DNA from 4 places in the Exiguobacterium abrahamii genome. Region 2 is predicted to be linked to each of the others. Evidence: riboswitches for the same ligand, from Rfam matches in the RefSeq annotation. Region 2 holds a riboswitch; each other region holds the start of a gene.
What was found. Region 2 has a riboswitch for S-adenosylmethionine ahead of ITJ88_RS00400 (alpha/beta hydrolase). Riboswitches for the same ligand answer to the same signal wherever they lie in the genome.
Positions count from the first base shown of each region.

Region 1: it holds a riboswitch for S-adenosylmethionine, as region 2 does, so the genes downstream of both, ITJ88_RS02260 (methionine ABC transporter ATP-binding protein) here and ITJ88_RS00400 (alpha/beta hydrolase) in region 2, are expected to answer to the same signal.
Region 3: it holds a riboswitch for S-adenosylmethionine, as region 2 does, so the genes downstream of both, mtnK (S-methyl-5-thioribose kinase) here and ITJ88_RS00400 (alpha/beta hydrolase) in region 2, are expected to answer to the same signal.
Region 4: it holds a riboswitch for S-adenosylmethionine, as region 2 does, so the genes downstream of both, metK (methionine adenosyltransferase) here and ITJ88_RS00400 (alpha/beta hydrolase) in region 2, are expected to answer to the same signal.

Region 1 covers NZ_JADOYC010000001.1:455,316-459,593, reverse strand. The annotation lists gene ITJ88_RS02275 (MDR family MFS transporter) at 1-249, opposite strand, end outside; gene ITJ88_RS02270 (MetQ/NlpA family ABC transporter substrate-binding protein) at 329-1,162, opposite strand; gene ITJ88_RS02265 (methionine ABC transporter permease) at 1,195-1,860, opposite strand; gene ITJ88_RS02260 (methionine ABC transporter ATP-binding protein) at 1,857-2,879, opposite strand; SAM riboswitch class I at 2,959-3,063, opposite strand; gene ITJ88_RS02255 (bifunctional cystathionine gamma-lyase/homocysteine desulfhydrase) at 3,121-4,278, opposite strand, start outside.
Region 2 covers NZ_JADOYC010000001.1:67,639-71,916, reverse strand. The annotation lists gene ITJ88_RS00405 (methionine ABC transporter ATP-binding protein) at 1-731, opposite strand, end outside; SAM riboswitch class I at 818-921, opposite strand; SAM riboswitch class I at 1,171-1,272, shown strand; gene ITJ88_RS00400 (alpha/beta hydrolase) at 1,340-2,098, shown strand; gene ITJ88_RS00395 (thymidine kinase) at 2,174-2,788, opposite strand; gene ITJ88_RS00390 (DedA family protein) at 2,972-3,622, shown strand; gene ITJ88_RS00385 (type B 50S ribosomal protein L31) at 3,659-3,904, opposite strand; gene rho (transcription termination factor Rho) at 3,996-4,278, opposite strand, start outside.
Region 3 covers NZ_JADOYC010000003.1:14,454-18,731, reverse strand. The annotation lists gene ITJ88_RS11325 (2-hydroxy-3-keto-5-methylthiopentenyl-1-phosphate phosphatase) at 1-93, opposite strand, end outside; gene ITJ88_RS11320 (2,3-diketo-5-methylthiopentyl-1-phosphate enolase) at 90-1,280, opposite strand; SAM riboswitch class I at 1,351-1,452, opposite strand; SAM riboswitch class I at 1,658-1,761, shown strand; gene mtnK (S-methyl-5-thioribose kinase) at 1,840-3,006, shown strand; gene mtnA (S-methyl-5-thioribose-1-phosphate isomerase) at 3,003-4,052, shown strand; gene ITJ88_RS11305 (sugar ABC transporter substrate-binding protein) at 4,064-4,278, shown strand, end outside.
Region 4 covers NZ_JADOYC010000001.1:509,556-513,833, reverse strand. The annotation lists gene ITJ88_RS02550 (GNAT family N-acetyltransferase) at 1-150, opposite strand, end outside; gene metK (methionine adenosyltransferase) at 288-1,496, opposite strand; SAM riboswitch class I at 1,625-1,751, opposite strand; gene pckA (phosphoenolpyruvate carboxykinase (ATP)) at 1,986-3,554, shown strand; gene ITJ88_RS02535 (EAL and HDOD domain-containing protein) at 3,584-4,278, opposite strand, start outside.

The sequences.
Region 1 (4,278 bases), 390 kb from region 2:
GATCGTTCCGGCAAGCATCATCGCCCGCCGTCCATACCGGTCCGACAAGGTACCGCCGATGAAGCTCATGACAAGACTGGCGATCGCTGAGATACTGAGGACCCAGCCGACATCGACCGGATCGAATTTCAAAACGGTCGTCATGTAGATGGCGAAGAACGGCATCGTGATGAACGTTCCGAGACGCGAGAAAAACGTCCCGAACAAGACCCCGAGTGTCAACGGATGCAGTTGACGAATGCGTTGCATATGATTCCCCCTAACCCCTGTTTCAGACAAATGAAAAGCATCCTTCCATTATATAGGAAGGATGCCGGTTTCGGTGAACTTATTTGCTGACTGGAACGACCGCACCTTTGTACTTGTCGAGGATCCAATCTTGGTTTTTCTTCTCGTGCAGAACGTCAAGAAGTGCTGTGACACGCTTGTCTTTCTCATCGCCGTCACGTGTGACGATGATGTTGACGTATGGTGACGACTCATCTTCTGATGCGATCGCGTCTTTCAACGGGTTCAGACCGTTATCAATCGCATAGTTCGTGTTGATGAGGACAGCGTCACCTTCATTGTTTTTGTAAGCTTGCGGAAGAAGTGATGCTTCGATGTTCGTCTTGAACTTGAGTTTCTTCGGGTTCTCTGCGATATCACCGAGTTGTGCATCTGTCGTTTTACCGTCTTTGAGTTTAATCAATCCTTCATTTTGAAGGAACGTCAAGACACGACCGCGTTCCGCGACGTTTGAGCTCGTCAGGATCGTTGCACCGTTTGGCAACTTATCGAGTGACTTGTATTTCTTCGAGTAGATACCGAGTGGTTCAACGTGAACGCCACCTGCGTTCGCGAACTTATACGATTTGTTTTCTTTCTCTTGTTGCTCAAGATACGGTACATGCTGGAAGTAGTTCGCATCGATTTCTTTTGAAGCGAGTGCTTTGTTCGGAAGTACGTAATCTTGGAACTTCTTGATTTCAAGCTTGTAGCCTTTTGCTTCGTATTCTTTTTTGACGTGCTCAAGAATCTCAGCGTGCGGTACGTTTGAAGCACCGATGACGAGTGTTTTGTCGTCGCTACCTGATCCTGATGATTTTTCGCCACATGCAGCAAGGCTGATTGCTAAAACGGATACAGCGGCAGTACCTACGAATTTTTTCCAAACTTTCATGAATGATTCCTCCAATATGAATAAAATTTGAATTAACGTTTATCGATCGCACGGATCAGCAAATCACCAATGATTTGGATGACGAAGACGATCGCTAAGATTAAGAGTGTCGCAATGACGATGACATCGTTTTGAGAACGCTGGAATCCTTCGATGAAGGCCATGTCCCCAAGTCCACCTCCGCCGACTACTCCGGCCATTGCCGTATAACCGACAAGTGAGACGAGTGTGACCGTGATACCAGAAACGATGGCAGGCAACGCTTCCGGGATTAAGACTTTATAGATGATTTGGAACTTCGTCGCGCCCATCGATTCAGCTGCCTCGATGACACCTTTATCGACTTCACGTAACGCGAGTTCAACCATCCGACCGTAAAATGGTGCAGCACCGAAAATCAGTGCCGGTAATGCTGCCGTTGGTCCGAGGAACGAACCGACGATTGCTGTCGTAAATGGAATCAATAAGATCAGTAAGATGATGAACGGAATCGAACGGAAGACGTTGACGACCAAGCTCAACACTGAATAGAACGCCCGATTCTTGAACAACAACTCTTCGTTTGTCGCATACAATAGTAAACCAATGATCAAACCGAGAACGAATGTCGAAACCCCAGCGATTGCCGTCATATAGACGGTACTGCCTGTCGCTTCCCACACCATGTCCCAGTCTAGGTTGTCAAAGAATGAAATCATCGGTGATCCACCTCCACTTCAACATCACTGGCTTGAAGCTTCGTGATGACCGCTTGTGTTGCTGCTGTTTCCCCAATCAACTGAATGAACAGTGTACCGAGTGCCCCTTCCTGTGATTGACCGACGTTTCCGCCGATGATATTGAACAGGACCGGTGAATCCTTCATGACTTCCGCGAGGATCGGGCTTTCCGCTGTCGATCCGACGAACGTCAACTGAACGATCTTTCCGGTTGGGTACCGTTCGCGTAGTTTCGCGAACGTCAACTCGTTTTCCGACGGCGACGTCAATTGTTTGACGAACTCCTTCGTCATCGCTTGCTTCGGATGACGGAAGACCTCTGCGACCGGTCCTTGCTCGACGATTTTACCGGCTTCCATGACGGCGACCCGGTGACAGATTTTTTGAATGACGTGCATCTCGTGTGTGATCAAGACAATCGTCAGTTTCAGTTTTTCGTTGATATCGACAAGTAACTCAAGAATCGAGTCCGTCGTCTTCGGGTCGAGTGCACTTGTTGCCTCGTCACATAAGAGAACATCCGGGTTCGATGCCAGTGCCCGAGCGATACCGACACGTTGCTTTTGACCACCGGATAATTGCGACGGATAAGCTTTTTCGCGTCCGTCCAAACCAACGAGTTGGATCAGTTCCGCAACCCGTTCCTTTCGGTGTGCCTTCGGGAAGCCACCGAGTTCGAGTGGGAACATGATGTTCTCTTCAACCGTCCGTGACCATAGTAAGTTGAAGTGCTGAAAGACCATCGAGACATTCTTGCGGACGCCTCGTAATTCTTTTGGTTTCAGTGATGTCATTTCAACACCATCGATTTGGATCGAACCACTCGTTGGTGCCTCAAGCATATTCAGCAATCGGATCAAGGTCGATTTCCCTGCTCCGGAATAACCGATTATTCCAAAAATTTCACCGCGCTCGATTGTCAGATCGACATTCGCGACGGCTTCGACCGCTCCGCGCTTTGAGCGATAAATCTTTCCTACGTCTTGTAAACGAATCACAACTGTCCCTCCTAAAATAAAAAAAGTGCGCGCGTTTTAGAGCAAACGCGCGCACTTTTTCAGTACACAAAACCATTTGCTCTCATCTCCCAGACTTTTGTCTGCTGGAATTAGCACCACTTCGGATTAAATCCGCGGTTGCCGGGTTTCATCGGGCCAGTCCCTCCACCACTCTCGATAAGAGTTTCGGTATTAAGTTTGTAGAATATATTCTGAATATTAGCAGGGGTTATTTTTGTTGTCAAACAGTTTTTTCAGAAACTTTTTCGAGGAACGTGAAAGCACGTGTTAAGTCTTCTTTCAAATCTTCCGCGTCTTCAAGTCCAACTGAAATCCGAACGAGACCGTCCGTGATGCCAAGTTCTGCCCGACGTTCTGCTGGGATCGACGCGTGCGTCATCCGTGCAGGAACGGAAATCAGACTCTCGACGGCACCAAGACTTTCAGCAAGTGTGAAGAAGTGTGTCGCCTCGACGAGTTTTTCTGCGTTCGCTGCTGAACCGACATCAAAGCTGATCATCCCACCAAATCCAGTCGCTTGTTTCGCTTGGATCTCGTGACCAGGATGCGATGCAAGTCCCGGGTAGAAAATGTTCGAGACGATATCTTGCGCTTGTAGGAACTCAACGAGATCATGGGCTGTCTCTTCGATCGCATCCATCCGGATACCGAGTGTACGAAGACCACGGACGAGCAAGAAGCTGTCTTGCGGTCCAAGCACGCCGCCTGTCGAGTTTTGGATGAAGTGCAACTCTTCGCCGAGCGCATCATCTTTGACGACGACAAGTCCAGCGACGACATCCGAGTGTCCGCCGATGTATTTCGTCGCACTGTGCAAGACGATATCTGCACCGAGCGCGAGTGGTTGTTGATGGTATGGAGTCGCAAACGTGTTGTCGACGACGAGTTTAAGATCGTGACGTTTGGCGATTGTTGCGATCGCTTCGATGTCCGTTACTTTCAACAACGGGTTCGTCGGTGTTTCGACGTAGACGATCTTCGTGTTGTCTTGGATCGCTGCTTCCGTCGCCGCAAGGTCCGTCGTATCGACGAATGTTACTTGGATGTTGAACTTCGGTAAGACGCGTTGCATCAAGCGGAACGTACCACCGTAGACATCATCCGTCATGACGATGTGGTCGCCAGACTCAAGTAAGTGGAAGACGGCATGAATCGCTGCCATCCCAGAACCGAAGGCAAAACCACGTGCGCCGCCCTCAAGATCCGCAATCAATCGTTCGATGCTCGTCCGTGTCGGGTTCGCTGTCCGTGAGTATTCGTATCCGTCCTTGAGTTGACCGATTTTATCCTGCTTGTATGTGCTTGTTTGATAGATTGGTGGTGTGACGGCTCCTGTTGCCCGGTCGACACCTGTTCCTCCATGAATCAATGCTGTCTT
Region 2 (4,278 bases):
ACAGAGCGGACGAAGTTTTTCGCTGTCTCAGTCTGCGGATTTGAAAAGACGTCAAAGACCGTTCCTGACTCGATCAGTTTCCCAGCTTCAATGACAGCGACGCGGTCGCAAATCTCCCGGATGACGCCCATCTCGTGGGTGATCAAGAGAATCGTGATCCCGTACTCGGCATTAATCCGTTTTAATAACTGGAGAATATGATGCGTCGTCTGGGGATCGAGCGCTGACGTCGCTTCGTCACATAAGAGGACGGAAGGTTGCGTCGCGAGTGCCCGGGCGATACCAACGCGCTGTTTCTGTCCACCCGACAATTGATCCGGATAATGATCCGCCTTATCCGCGAGATCAACGAATTCGAGCAACTCCGTCACCCGGCGGCGAATCTCATCTTTCTTGACGCCTGCGAGAACGAGTGGCTTCGCAACGTTCGTAAAGACCGTGTTCGCATTCAATAGATTGAAGTGCTGAAAGATCATGCCGATCCGTTGTTTTGCTTGGCGCAATTTTTTCGGAGACAGTTGCGTTAAATCTTCCCCATCGACCGTCACCGTTCCTGACGTCGGTCGTTCCAACAGATTGACGCAGCGGAGCAGTGAACTTTTTCCGGCACCGCTAAAGCCGATGACACCAAAGATTTCGCCTTTTTCGATTGTCAGGTCGACACCGTCGAGCGCTGCGATCGTCTGATCTTTCGTGACGTACGTTTTTTTGACTTGATGAAATGCAATCATTCCGTTTTCCCCCTTCATTCAACAAAAAAGGTCTCTTCTTGAGAAACAAGAAGAGACCTGGATCCGCACAGTGGCAGAATCCACTCCACTCATCTCTCAGACATCTGTCTGATGGAATTGGCACAGTGCTCATAATGAGTCTGTTGCCGAGGTTTCGTAGGGCCAGTCCCTCCACCTCTCTGGATAAGTATTGCGGTATGAAATTCGTATGTGTGTTGTTGCGTTGTTGCTTATGTCGTAAAACTAATTTTTACATTACGGGTCGAAACTTTAAAAGTCAACCAACTTTGCAAAAATAATCCATTTGGCGCATATCGATGGATAAACAAGTTACGAATTAGCTTAATGAACGGATCATGATTCGTCAAGAACGATTTGACAAGTCATTTTCGAACGTGCTACCATCGTTTCAATGATTATTCCGACAATTCCAATATGATATTTATCAAGAGTGAACGAGAGACCTGGCTCTATGACTTCACGGCAACCTGCAATCTGTAAGGTGCTCCGACCAGCAAAGCGCGGCTTTGGATGATACGGTGAAAAACTCGTGGGCGTCCAAGCAGTGACGTCGACGAGTTTTTTTCATGAATGGAGGAAAAATAGTAATGATGAACTATCCTGTATTGACTGGTGCTGAAGCGTTTTATTTTCAAGGTGGACCGATCGGCATTCTAATCTGTCATGGGTTTAATGCCACTCCGCAAAGTGTCCGAGACGTCGGTGAGGCATTCGCTGCTGAAGGTTTTACCGTCTATGCCCCGCGCTTACGTGGACATGGAACGAACGTCCGCGAGTTTGAACAATCGACTGCTCGATGTTGGAAGCAAAGCCTGCAAGACGGCTATGAACGTTTACAAGAAACATGCGATCAAGTCTTCGTCATCGGTCAATCGATGGGGGCGACGCTTGCACTGTCACTCGCCGCTGACGGCATTCCGTTCGCCGGCATCATTACGATCAATGCCGCTCTTTCCGTTCCATCCTATGAAGCACTATCGTTCGACGACGGTCCAGAGTATTTACCGGAAGGGGCACCGGACATCAAGCGGTCTGCTTTCGAAATCATTTATGACCTCGTTCCAAGCCGTTGTGCGTTCGAACTCGTTCGTCTGATGGATGAGACGAAAGGACGTCTTGGATCGATCCTTCTACCGACCTTGATTCTTTACTCGGCGACGGATCACGTCGTTCCGCCATCGAGCTCAGATTATCTGCATCAACATATCGGGACGAATGATAAACGCAGCTACTGTTTACTGAACTCGTATCACGTCGCGACACTCGATCATGATCAGGATTTGATCGTTCGTGAGACGATCCGCTTCATCGAACGCTCAAGCCGGTTCTCACAGGAAACGGGATAATAAAAAAAAACAGCTATTCACTTAGAAGCGAATAGCTGCTACATCAAAGGACGACCGCGATCGGTTCGTCTTTTTTTAATTTTCTTGGTGCTGCACCGACTGGAGCGGCTTCGGTTTTCCAGGCACCTCATGGCAATGGCGGCATCGTGGCTCATACGATTCTGAAGCGCCTACTAGGATGATCGGATCATCGTAGTTCGCTGGTTTTCCATCAATCAACCGTTGTGTCCGGGAAGCCGGATCCCCACACGAAAGACAGATGGCCTGTAGCTTCGTTACGAATTCTGCGCGCGCCAGTAATTCCGGCATCTTGCCGAATGGCTCTGCCCGGAAATCTTGATCAAGACCTGCACAAATGACGCGTTTTCCGTCTTGTGCGAGTGCTTCGATGACTTGTACGATCTCATCATCAAAGAATTGAACTTCATCGATTCCGACGATTTGTGTTTCTTCTGCTACTGCTGCGTAGAGATCGCGACTCGTCGCCATCGGAATCGCCACGACGGAATTGCCGATATGAGAGACGACATGCTCTTCATGGTACCGGTCGTCGATTGCCGGCTTGAATACTTGAATGGGCAGTTTGCCGTACTGCGCCCGTCTGACACGACGAATCAACTCTTCCGATTTCCCGGAAAACATACTGCCACAAATTACTTCGATCCAGCCGTACTGATTTATTACATGCATCATCGTCCGACACCGTCCTCTAAAAATAGTCACTTTAACGAGTATAGCCCGAAACGGTATCGAGAAAAAGGGTTGACTTCCGGAAATCAAAATTCATTTTTTCTTTACCTAGAATTTTTGTCCTTTCATTCCAACCGTCCCCTATTTCCTGTACACTGAAGAAGAAGACTCTCACGAAAGAAGGTGTCCCCGATTCATCATCTCTTACATGACATCCTGCACCAATATGGTGCCCTTGGTCTCTCCGTCCTTCTCGCAGGTGGTATCGTGGGATTGCCGGTTCCTGATGAGACCCTGCTCGTCCTGTCCGGTTTTTGGATGCATCAAGGCAATCTACCACTCGTCGGTACGATTCTCGCCGCTTACGCCGGCAGTTGTATCGGGATGACGATCAGCTATTTACTCGGATTAAAACTCGGTATGCCACTACTACACCGCGTCGGACCGAAAATGCGTATCTCAGAAAAACATATTCTTTCCGCTGAAGCCGGATTTCGTCGTTACGGAAAATCGGTCCTAATCATCGGTTACTACATACCTGGTCTCCGCCAACTCTCTGCCTTTTTTGCAGGTGTCTCGAAAATGCCGTTTCGCGTGTTTGCGAGTTATGCGTATACAGGTGCGTTGATTTGGATCAGCGTTTTCTTAGGCGCCGGCTACTTCGTCGGTCGTCATCTCTCGTTCCACAAAGTCGTGGACTATATCTTGGCACATCCGGAAGTCATGCCGTATTTAATCGGGATTGCCGGTGGAATCGCCTTCTCCTTCGTCTTGAAGACGTATCTCGCGTATCGTTCACAATTCAGTCTATACAAAAACAGCCTGCTTCCATAATGGAGGCAGGCTGTTTTTTTAAGAACCGACAAGTGATTACTTGCGGCCGTATTTTTTGTTGAAGCGATCGACACGACCATCTGCCGCGTTGAACTTTTGACGACCTGTGTAGAATGGGTGCGAGTCTGAAGACACATCCACACGGATGAGTGGGTACTCGTTACCATCTTCCCAAGTGATCGTTTCGTTCGAAGAACGAGTAGAACCGCTTAAGAATTTGTACTCAGTCGTTGAATCCATAAATACTACTTTGTTGTAGTTAGGGTGAATTCCTTGTTTCATGGTTGATTTCTCTCCTTCCGCCCTGGTTCATTTGCTGAGCCAGAGTAAGTTACCTTCCTATACTAAACGATTTTTTTGCGCGTCGCAATAGTTATTTTTCCGTCGTCGTTTCCTTCTTGACGGTACGCGGTTTTGCCGGTGCGCGTCGGACCGCCTTCTTCTTTTCCTTCTCGAGTTCGACGAAAAATTCCTCATTATTTTTCGTATCACGAATCTTACGCAAGAACGTATCAACGAATTCGTTCGACTCATTCATCGTCCGGCGAATCGTCCAAAGCGCATCGAGTTGCTCTTTCGGAAGCAAGAGTTCTTCCTTCCGTGTACCCGACTTCCGAATGTCGATCGCTGGGAAGATCCGACGCTCTGACAGCTTA
Region 3 (4,278 bases), on a different contig from region 2:
GTCACGCGCTGGCGCAAATGCCTGCATGAGTGCGATGATGTTATCCTGTGTCGTCACCGTCCCGTCGAAGTCACAAAGAATCCGTACGGTCATGACTTGATCCCCCAAGCGTCGAGGGCAATTCGTAATTCTTCATGACGCGATGCTGCCGTCGATAGGGATTCATTTGCGAGTGCCGCATCGAGTGCCTGACGGAAAGCAATGACGCCAGCCGCAGCACCTTGCGGATGACCATGTACGCCGCCACCGGCGTTGATGACGGAATCGATCCCGAAGTCCCGTACGAGTTGAGCGACGAGTCCAGGATGAATACCGGCTGAAGGAACCGGGAAGATTGATTTTGTCTGCCCGAGACGGGTCGCTTCGACCGCGATGCCACGAGCGACATCCTTTGGCAAAGCGACATTGCCGTAAGGAGACGGGAATAGCGTCAAGTCTGCTCCAGCAGCACGCGGTAATGTGCCGAGTAAGACAGGGGCTGCGACTCCGTGATTCGGGCTAGCGATCAACGCACCGCTATATGCCGGATGATTGAAGATCGGAACGTTGATTTCCGGATCACTTGCCAGTTCGCGTAAGACGTCGAGTCCGTATGTGAAGGTATTCAGCAAGAAAGCAGTCGCTCCAGCATCAATCAATCGCTTGGCTTGATCCTTGAGCGTAAAGACGGGACCGCTGAGTGTGATCGCATATAACGCACGTTTACCGGTCCGTTGGAAGTGAGCATCGATGACCTCACGTCCGATCCGTGCCCGGTCAATCGTCGGTGTCAACGGATTGTCGTATAGGATCTCATCGTCCTTGACGAGATCAATCCCACCAGCGAGTTGTCCTTCGAGTTGATCACGAAGGAACGATAAATCGCGTCCGATGACTCCTTTGAAGATGCTCATTAATAATGGGCGATCTTCGACACCGATCAAGGAACGGACCCCTTCGATCCCGAACTTCGCACCTGGAAAGTCCGACGTAAATGTATCGGGTAGTAGCAATTCTGTTAATTTGATTTCACCGTCGAGTGAGAGTTTCCCGAAGACGGTCGTCAGAATCGCAGAAAAGTCGCGCGATACGTTATGTTCCGGGTAACGAATCGTGATATATCCTTTGCCATCGCGCTCTTCGGTATGTACGACTTCCCCTTTGAACGAGGCGAGTTGTTGTTGTTCGAGATGATTCAGTTCCGTCCAAGAACCGACTGTCAGACCAAGCGCGAGTTGTTCAGCGCGCTGCTCGAGTCGATCACGGACAGTCAATTGATAAGTAGCAGTGATATAAGCCATGTCTTTCCTCCTTCAACAAAAAAATGGTCTCTCGTCAGCGACAAGAGACCATGAATGATTCGAACGTGGACTCTTATCTGTCAGCTTAGTAGCTGCAAGAATTAGCACCGTGCCAAAAGGTCGGTTGCTGCGACATCGTAGGGCTTGTCCCTCCGTCTGCTCTTGATAAGAATTGGATGAAATTGTGAAATCTAATTGCAATTTTTACATGAGAATCGTGACTTGTCAAACTATTTTTAGAAAATTTATTTTTTTGAAAATACTCTTTCTATAGATGACTTAAAAATGATGTCCGTTTCTGCTTGATTTCGATTTGACAGCGAGGAAGTCGATTGCGTAAGATTCAAATCAATATCACACACGACAACTACATACGACTCTTATCGCGAGTTGGCAGAGGGAATTGGCCCGATGACGCCGCAGCAACCGACCACTAGGCACGGTGCTACATCCAACAGACGTTTCGTCTGAGAGATAAGAGGACGCAGTGACTTTCCTGCGCCTCTTTTCGATGACGAAAAGAGGCGCTTTTTCGTGTATCACATAGGGGGAAACTGAGATGACATACAAAGCATTCACAGAACAGGACGCGATTGATCGTGTTCGGACATTAGGACTGATCGGCGACGGAGCCGTCGAAGCAGAAGAGATTGGCGACGGCAACCTCAACCTCGTTTTTCGAATTCGAGAGGGTGAACATCGCTTGATTTTAAAACAAGCATTACCATATGCGAAGGTCGTCGGGGAGAGCTGGCCGTTATCGCTCGAACGGGCGTGGATCGAGCAATCCGCACTCCGTGAATTCGCACGGCATGCGGTACCGTTCGTGCCACGTGTTTTTCATGCTAGTCATGAAGAGGCGTATACGGTCATGGAAGATCTTTCACATCTGACGATCGTTCGAAGCGGTTTACTCGCAGGTGAACAGTATCCGTTGCTTGCGGAACATATCGGTTCTTATCTCGCTCGGACGTTATTCCATACATCGGACTTTGCGCTTGGTCCGGTTGAAAAGAAACGTGTCGCCCGAACGTACTACAATCCAGACTTGTGCGACATCACGGAAAAATTAATCTTCACGGATCCGTTTCATGACGCGGAGACGAACGAGATTGAATCCGGACTCGAAGAAGAGGTGGCACGTCTATGGGCAGACGATGAGTTGAAACGCGAAGTCGCAAAACTCGAAGCGCTCTTCATCACGAAAGGAGATGCATTGCTGCACGGCGATCTACATACAGGCAGCATCTTCGCCTCGGCGACGGAAACGAAAGTCATCGATCCAGAATTCGCCTTTTATGGTCCATTCGGATTCGATGTCGGACAGTTCATTGCGCATCTATTCTTCGCAGCATATCCGGATTACCCTACACGACGTGACGCCCGAATCAAGGACATTGATACGTTCTGGCTGACGTTCGCTTCAACGTTCCGTGCATTATGGGAACGGGAAGCCGTCGAACCGTTCCAGGCATCAGGACTCGTCGATGATGTACTGAGCACGATCTTGCAGGATGCCCTTGGCTTTGCCGGTTGCGAATTGATTCGGCGGACGATCGGTCTTGCACCGGTCGCTGATTTAGAATCGATCGATTCAACGACGGAACGCTTAGAGCGAAAACGTCACGTGCTCCGTCTAGGATCGGCGTTAATCAAACGCCGTACAGAATGCCGAACATTCGATGATTTACGAAACTTTGACGTAACGGAGGAACTCAGCCGATGACTACATTCGTTCAAAGTATTCGTTACGAAGACCGTGTCTTGACGATTCTCGATCAGACACGTCTACCGCAAGAAGAGCACTATGAAGTCATTGCTGATCTCGCGCAAGCGGTTGAGGCGATCAAACAACTACGTGTCCGGGGCGCACCTGCGATCAGCTTATTCGGTGGATTCGTGCTCGTTCAAGAAGCGTACCGCTTTGAAGCGGCGCTTCCGGTCTACAAGCAAGCCTTGCTTGAGACATCAGCGACGTTACTTGCGACACGACCGACGGCCGTCAACTTGCGAAATGTCCTCAATCAATTGAATCCAATCATTCAAGACGGGACGTCGGTAGAAGAGATTCGCGAACGGTTGGAAAAACGGACGGTCGCCTTATACGACCAGGATGCGCAGACGTCACGTCAAATCGGGATTCATGCACTGGAATTATTCCAATCAGGCGACCGGATCCTAACAATTTGTAATGCTGGATCGATTGCGACCGCTGCTTATGGAACAGCACTTGCGCCGTTCTACATCGCAAAAGAACGCGGCATTGAATTATCCGTTTTTGCGAGTGAGACGCGACCGTTACTGCAGGGAGCACGATTGACGACATGGGAGCTGCAACGTGCCGGCATCGATGTCACGTTAATTACGGACAACATGGTCGCCCATACGCTGAAAGAAAAACAGATCGATGCAATCATCGTCGGTGCCGACCGCATTACACGAAACGGAGATACCGCGAATAAGATTGGGACGTTCCAATTGGCATTGCTCGCGCAAGCTTTTGGTATTCCGTTTTACGTCGCAGCACCACTCTCGACGTTCGACTTCTCGCTCGTTTCCGGAGACGCGATCGAAATCGAAGAACGTGATCCGCAAGAAGTGATGACTGTCCAAGGTATTGCGACAGCACCGGAAGGCATCGCCGTCTTCAACCCGGCGTTTGATGTCACACCACACACCTTCATCACAGGCATCATCACCGAACTTGGTGTCATCACGCAACCGAATGAAGAAACGATTGAACAATTAACAGGGCTTCAACCCCTCGGATAAGGAGATATGTCATGAAAAAACTAGCTTACGCCGTCCTAGCACCGGCACTGTTACTAGCGGCTTGTGCGAATGGAGAAGCCACGACGACGAAGGTCGTCAAGGATGTACCAAAAGGGGTTCAATCAGACGTCAAGATCGCCGTCATCCGCAACCTGGCATCGGATGATCATACGAAACAATTCCTTGATGGCGCACGAAGTGAAGGCGAAGCGCTCGGCTTTAAAGT
Region 4 (4,278 bases), 440 kb from region 2:
ACGAACGACTTCTTCTTGCGGATACGCCTCCTGCACGAAATGCGCTTTCGAACGTTCGGAATAGATTTCTGCATACGTATCCAACCAAGATGTAACAGCAATGTCATGAATACGTCCTGCATCAGCTGGAATAGCTTCGCGTATTTCCATAATCGGAACCCCCCTTTGTATTCATACGAATCGACTCATGTACTTTTACCCTCTTCTAGAAAAAACATTCGTTTCCTGCAAAGTTCCCCGTAAACAAAAAAGTCCGAAAACCCACGAAGGGTTCTCGGACTTTTTGATTATGCGAAACGTTTTGCCTGCTCTTCAAGAACTGCTGCTTTATCTGTTTGCTCCCATGGAAGCTCAACATCTGTACGACCGAAGTGACCGTATGCAGCTGTTTGACGATAGATCGGACGACGGAGATCAAGCATGTTGATGATTCCAGCCGGACGAAGATCGAAGTTTTCAGCAACCAATTCGACGAGTTGCGCTTCAGGAAGTTTTCCTGTACCGAATGTGTCAACCGCGATTGATACTGGGTGCGCGACACCGATTGCGTACGCGAGTTGAACTTCTGCTTTGTCTGCAAGACCTGCAGCAACGAGGTTCTTCGCGACGTAACGTGCTGCGTATGCAGCTGAACGATCGACTTTTGTTGGATCTTTACCTGAGAATGCTCCACCGCCGTGGCGTGCGTATCCACCATACGTATCAACGATAATCTTACGACCAGTTAATCCAGCATCTCCTTGTGGTCCGCCGATGACGAAACGACCAGTTGGGTTGATGAAGAATTTCGTTGCTGCGTCGATGTATTCAGCCGGAATGACCGGTGTGATGACGTGTTCTTTCAAGTCAGCTTGGATTTGCTCAAGCGTGACTTCTTCTGCGTGTTGTGTCGAGATGACAATCGTATCGACACGAACCGGCTCGTTGTTCTCGTTGTATTCGACCGTGACTTGTGTTTTTCCGTCCGGACGAAGGTAGTCGAGTTGACCGTTTTTACGCACTTCTGCCAAACGGCGTGCGAGACGGTGCGAGAGCGAGATTGGAAGTGGCATGAGTTCTGGTGTTTCTTTCGTTGCGTAACCGAACATGAGACCTTGGTCTCCTGCACCGATTGCATCGATTTCTGCATCAGACATGCTACCTTCACGTGCTTCAAGCGCTTGGTCGACACCAAGAGCGATGTCTGCTGATTGCTCATCGATTGATGTCAATACAGCACACGTATCTGCGTCGAAACCGTATTTCGCGCGTGTGTAGCCGATTTCACGAATTGTCTCACGAACGACTTTTGGAATGTCGACGTAAGTTGATGTCGTGATCTCACCTGCAACGAGAACGAGACCTGTTGTAACAGAAGTTTCTGCCGCAACACGCGCGTTTGGATCCGCTGCGAGGATCGCATCAAGAATTGAATCCGAAATTTGGTCACAGATTTTATCTGGATGACCTTCAGTGACTGACTCCGACGTGAATAGTCGGCGATTAAGGTTTGTCATGTATGACCCTCCCAAAAAAGAATTTGACGGTGTACTCATTTCCCCTAGTTGAGTGGGACGGTAAAATGAAAAAAACCTTTCCAAGTCCAAAAAATGGTCAGGGAAAGGTTGTGCGTTCTTCCTTTACCCTCTTATCGTTCGAAGTGTTTACTTCGCTTCAGGAGAGCACCTTTTCCCTCATTAATATGTGAATTAATGTAGGACGGTTGCCGGGTTTCTTCGGGCCTTGTTCCCTCCACCTGCTCAGAATAAGAGTATCCGTTACGAATTACATGATATAAAGTTGTACCTACTCTGTCAAGCAAGGTTTCAAATTCTAGTCGAAACTTTTTGAAAGAGATGTTAAACTGTTAATGCTGAAAGCGTTTCCAGATAAATAGAAATCAGCACCAGAAAATGATTGCTCTCTCTTTAGTATGTCATATATAATAAATGTGTCATACTAAATGCAGTGAGCCAAAACCAACGTAGGGGAAAGGTGGGGTCAGGATGCCGATGACGGTCCTGAATATCGAAGAACTACTCAAGAAAGAGCATGTGTTCAAACAACTATCTGTTGCTGAACTTGTCGAACATGCGATTCGAAACGAAGAAGGTGTCCTTGCTGAGAACGGCGCATTATCTGTAGAAACGGGGAAATTTACAGGTCGTTCACCAAAAGATAAGTTCATCGTCCGTGATTCTTCCTGCGAGTCTCACATTGATTGGGGTCATGTCAACCAACCAATGGATGGAGACAAATTTGAACAATTGTTGCAAAAGGTTCTTCGTTACATGAACGAAGCCGATCAGCTCTACTACACAGAAGCTGCTGCTGGAGCAGATACGCACTTCACCCTTCCGGTCCGTGTGCTCACACAATACGCTTGGCATAACCTGTTTGCCAAACAACTCTTTTTACGCGAGTATCCTGAAGTGGCTGCCTTCGAACCGTTCACGGTCGTCTATGCGCCACATTTCAAAGCAGATCCTGCCGTTGACGGAACGAACTCCGAGACGTTCATCGCGATGTCGTTCGAACACCGGATCGTCTTAATCGGTGGAACGGAATACGCGGGAGAAATCAAAAAATCGATCTTTTCCGTCATGAACTATCTCTTGCCACAAGAAAATGTCCTTTCGATGCACTGCTCGGCAAACGTCGGACACGAAGGCGACGTCGCCTTGTTCTTCGGTCTATCCGGTACTGGTAAGACCACCCTGTCAGCAGATGATAGTCGCCAATTGATCGGTGACGATGAACATGGTTGGTCGCACGACGGTGTCTTCAACATCGAAGGGGGATGTTATGCGAAGACGGTCAATCTATCGCGTGAAAAAGAACCGCAAATCTTTGACGCAATCCGTTTCGGAACCGTCCTTGAAAACGTCGTGCTCGACGAAGCCCGTCATCCTGATTACGATGACACATCGTTGACGGAAAATACGCGTGCTGCTTATCCGATTACAGCGATCGATAACATCGCTGTTCCGTCACGTGCTGGTCATCCGAAGACGATCGTCTTCTTGACGGCTGATGCGTACGGTGTCTTGCCTCCGATCAGTAAATTGACGAAAGAACAAGCGATGTATCACTTCCTATCAGGATATACATCAAAACTCGCTGGAACAGAACGCGGTGTCACGGAACCGGAAGCAACGTTCTCGACATGCTTTGGTTCACCGTTCCTTCCACTGATGCCTGAAAAATATGCGACGATGCTCGGCGAATTGATTGATCGTCACGGTGTCACTGTTTATCTCGTCAACACAGGTTGGACAGGCGGTGCTTACGGAACAGGTAGCCGCATGAAGCTATCCTATACACGGACGATGGTCAACGCTGCCGTCAACGGTACACTTGCAACGATTCCAACAGAAGAACACCCGATTTTCGGACTTCACATGCCACTTGAAGTTCCAGGTGTTCCAAGCGAGTTACTCAACCCGGTACGCGTCTGGTCAAATCCGGACGAATACGACACACAAGCGCGTTCGCTTGCTGAGAAATTCCAACACAATTTCCTTCGCTTCGAAAGTGCGACGGATGCAATCAAGTCAGCTGGTCCACGCCTATAAAAAAAGAGCCCTCGGGCTCTTTTTTTATTTTATAGGATAGAATCCGTTCTTTCTTGAAGATGTGTTTCTTTTTGTTTAAGCCATTCTTGACTTTCTGCTAGTAGCGCATAGGCTCGTGGAAGTGAGACACCTAAACGTTGACTGAGCAGTTCGAACTGATCAAAATCACCGCGATCTGCACTGATCGCAAGCACTAAACAATCACGGAATGGATGATCTTTTCCTTGTAGGACAACCTTCAAAGAATCTTCGATTGGTAATTGACCGATGATGTCGTCGATATCAACGGATAATAACGCATCGATATGCGATAATAAGCCAATCATATAGGCACTCTCTGGTTGCAGCGTCCGTGTTTCCGTTGCGAACAACTCGCAGAGCTTAGCACAATGTAAAGAAGACCGGAGTAACTCATTTGACCATTCGTAAGGACTAGCAAGCTTCATCTCACGCAAGACGATTAACGAAATCCAGCTTTTGAGTTGTGAGAAGCCAAGTAGTGAGATGGCTTGACGAACAGAGCTGACTGTATTTCGTAATCCCATTCCTGGAGAATTGATCAGTTGCAGTACTTGAATGCTGATATACGGATTTGCTTCAATCTCATCAATGACTTCATCGTATTTCTCATCCGTATCGAGCCATTTTAGCATCTTCAGCAATACCGGCAATTGAGGAGGGACAGCTTTTCCCTTCATCAACATCGGCTTAGCATAAAAATAGC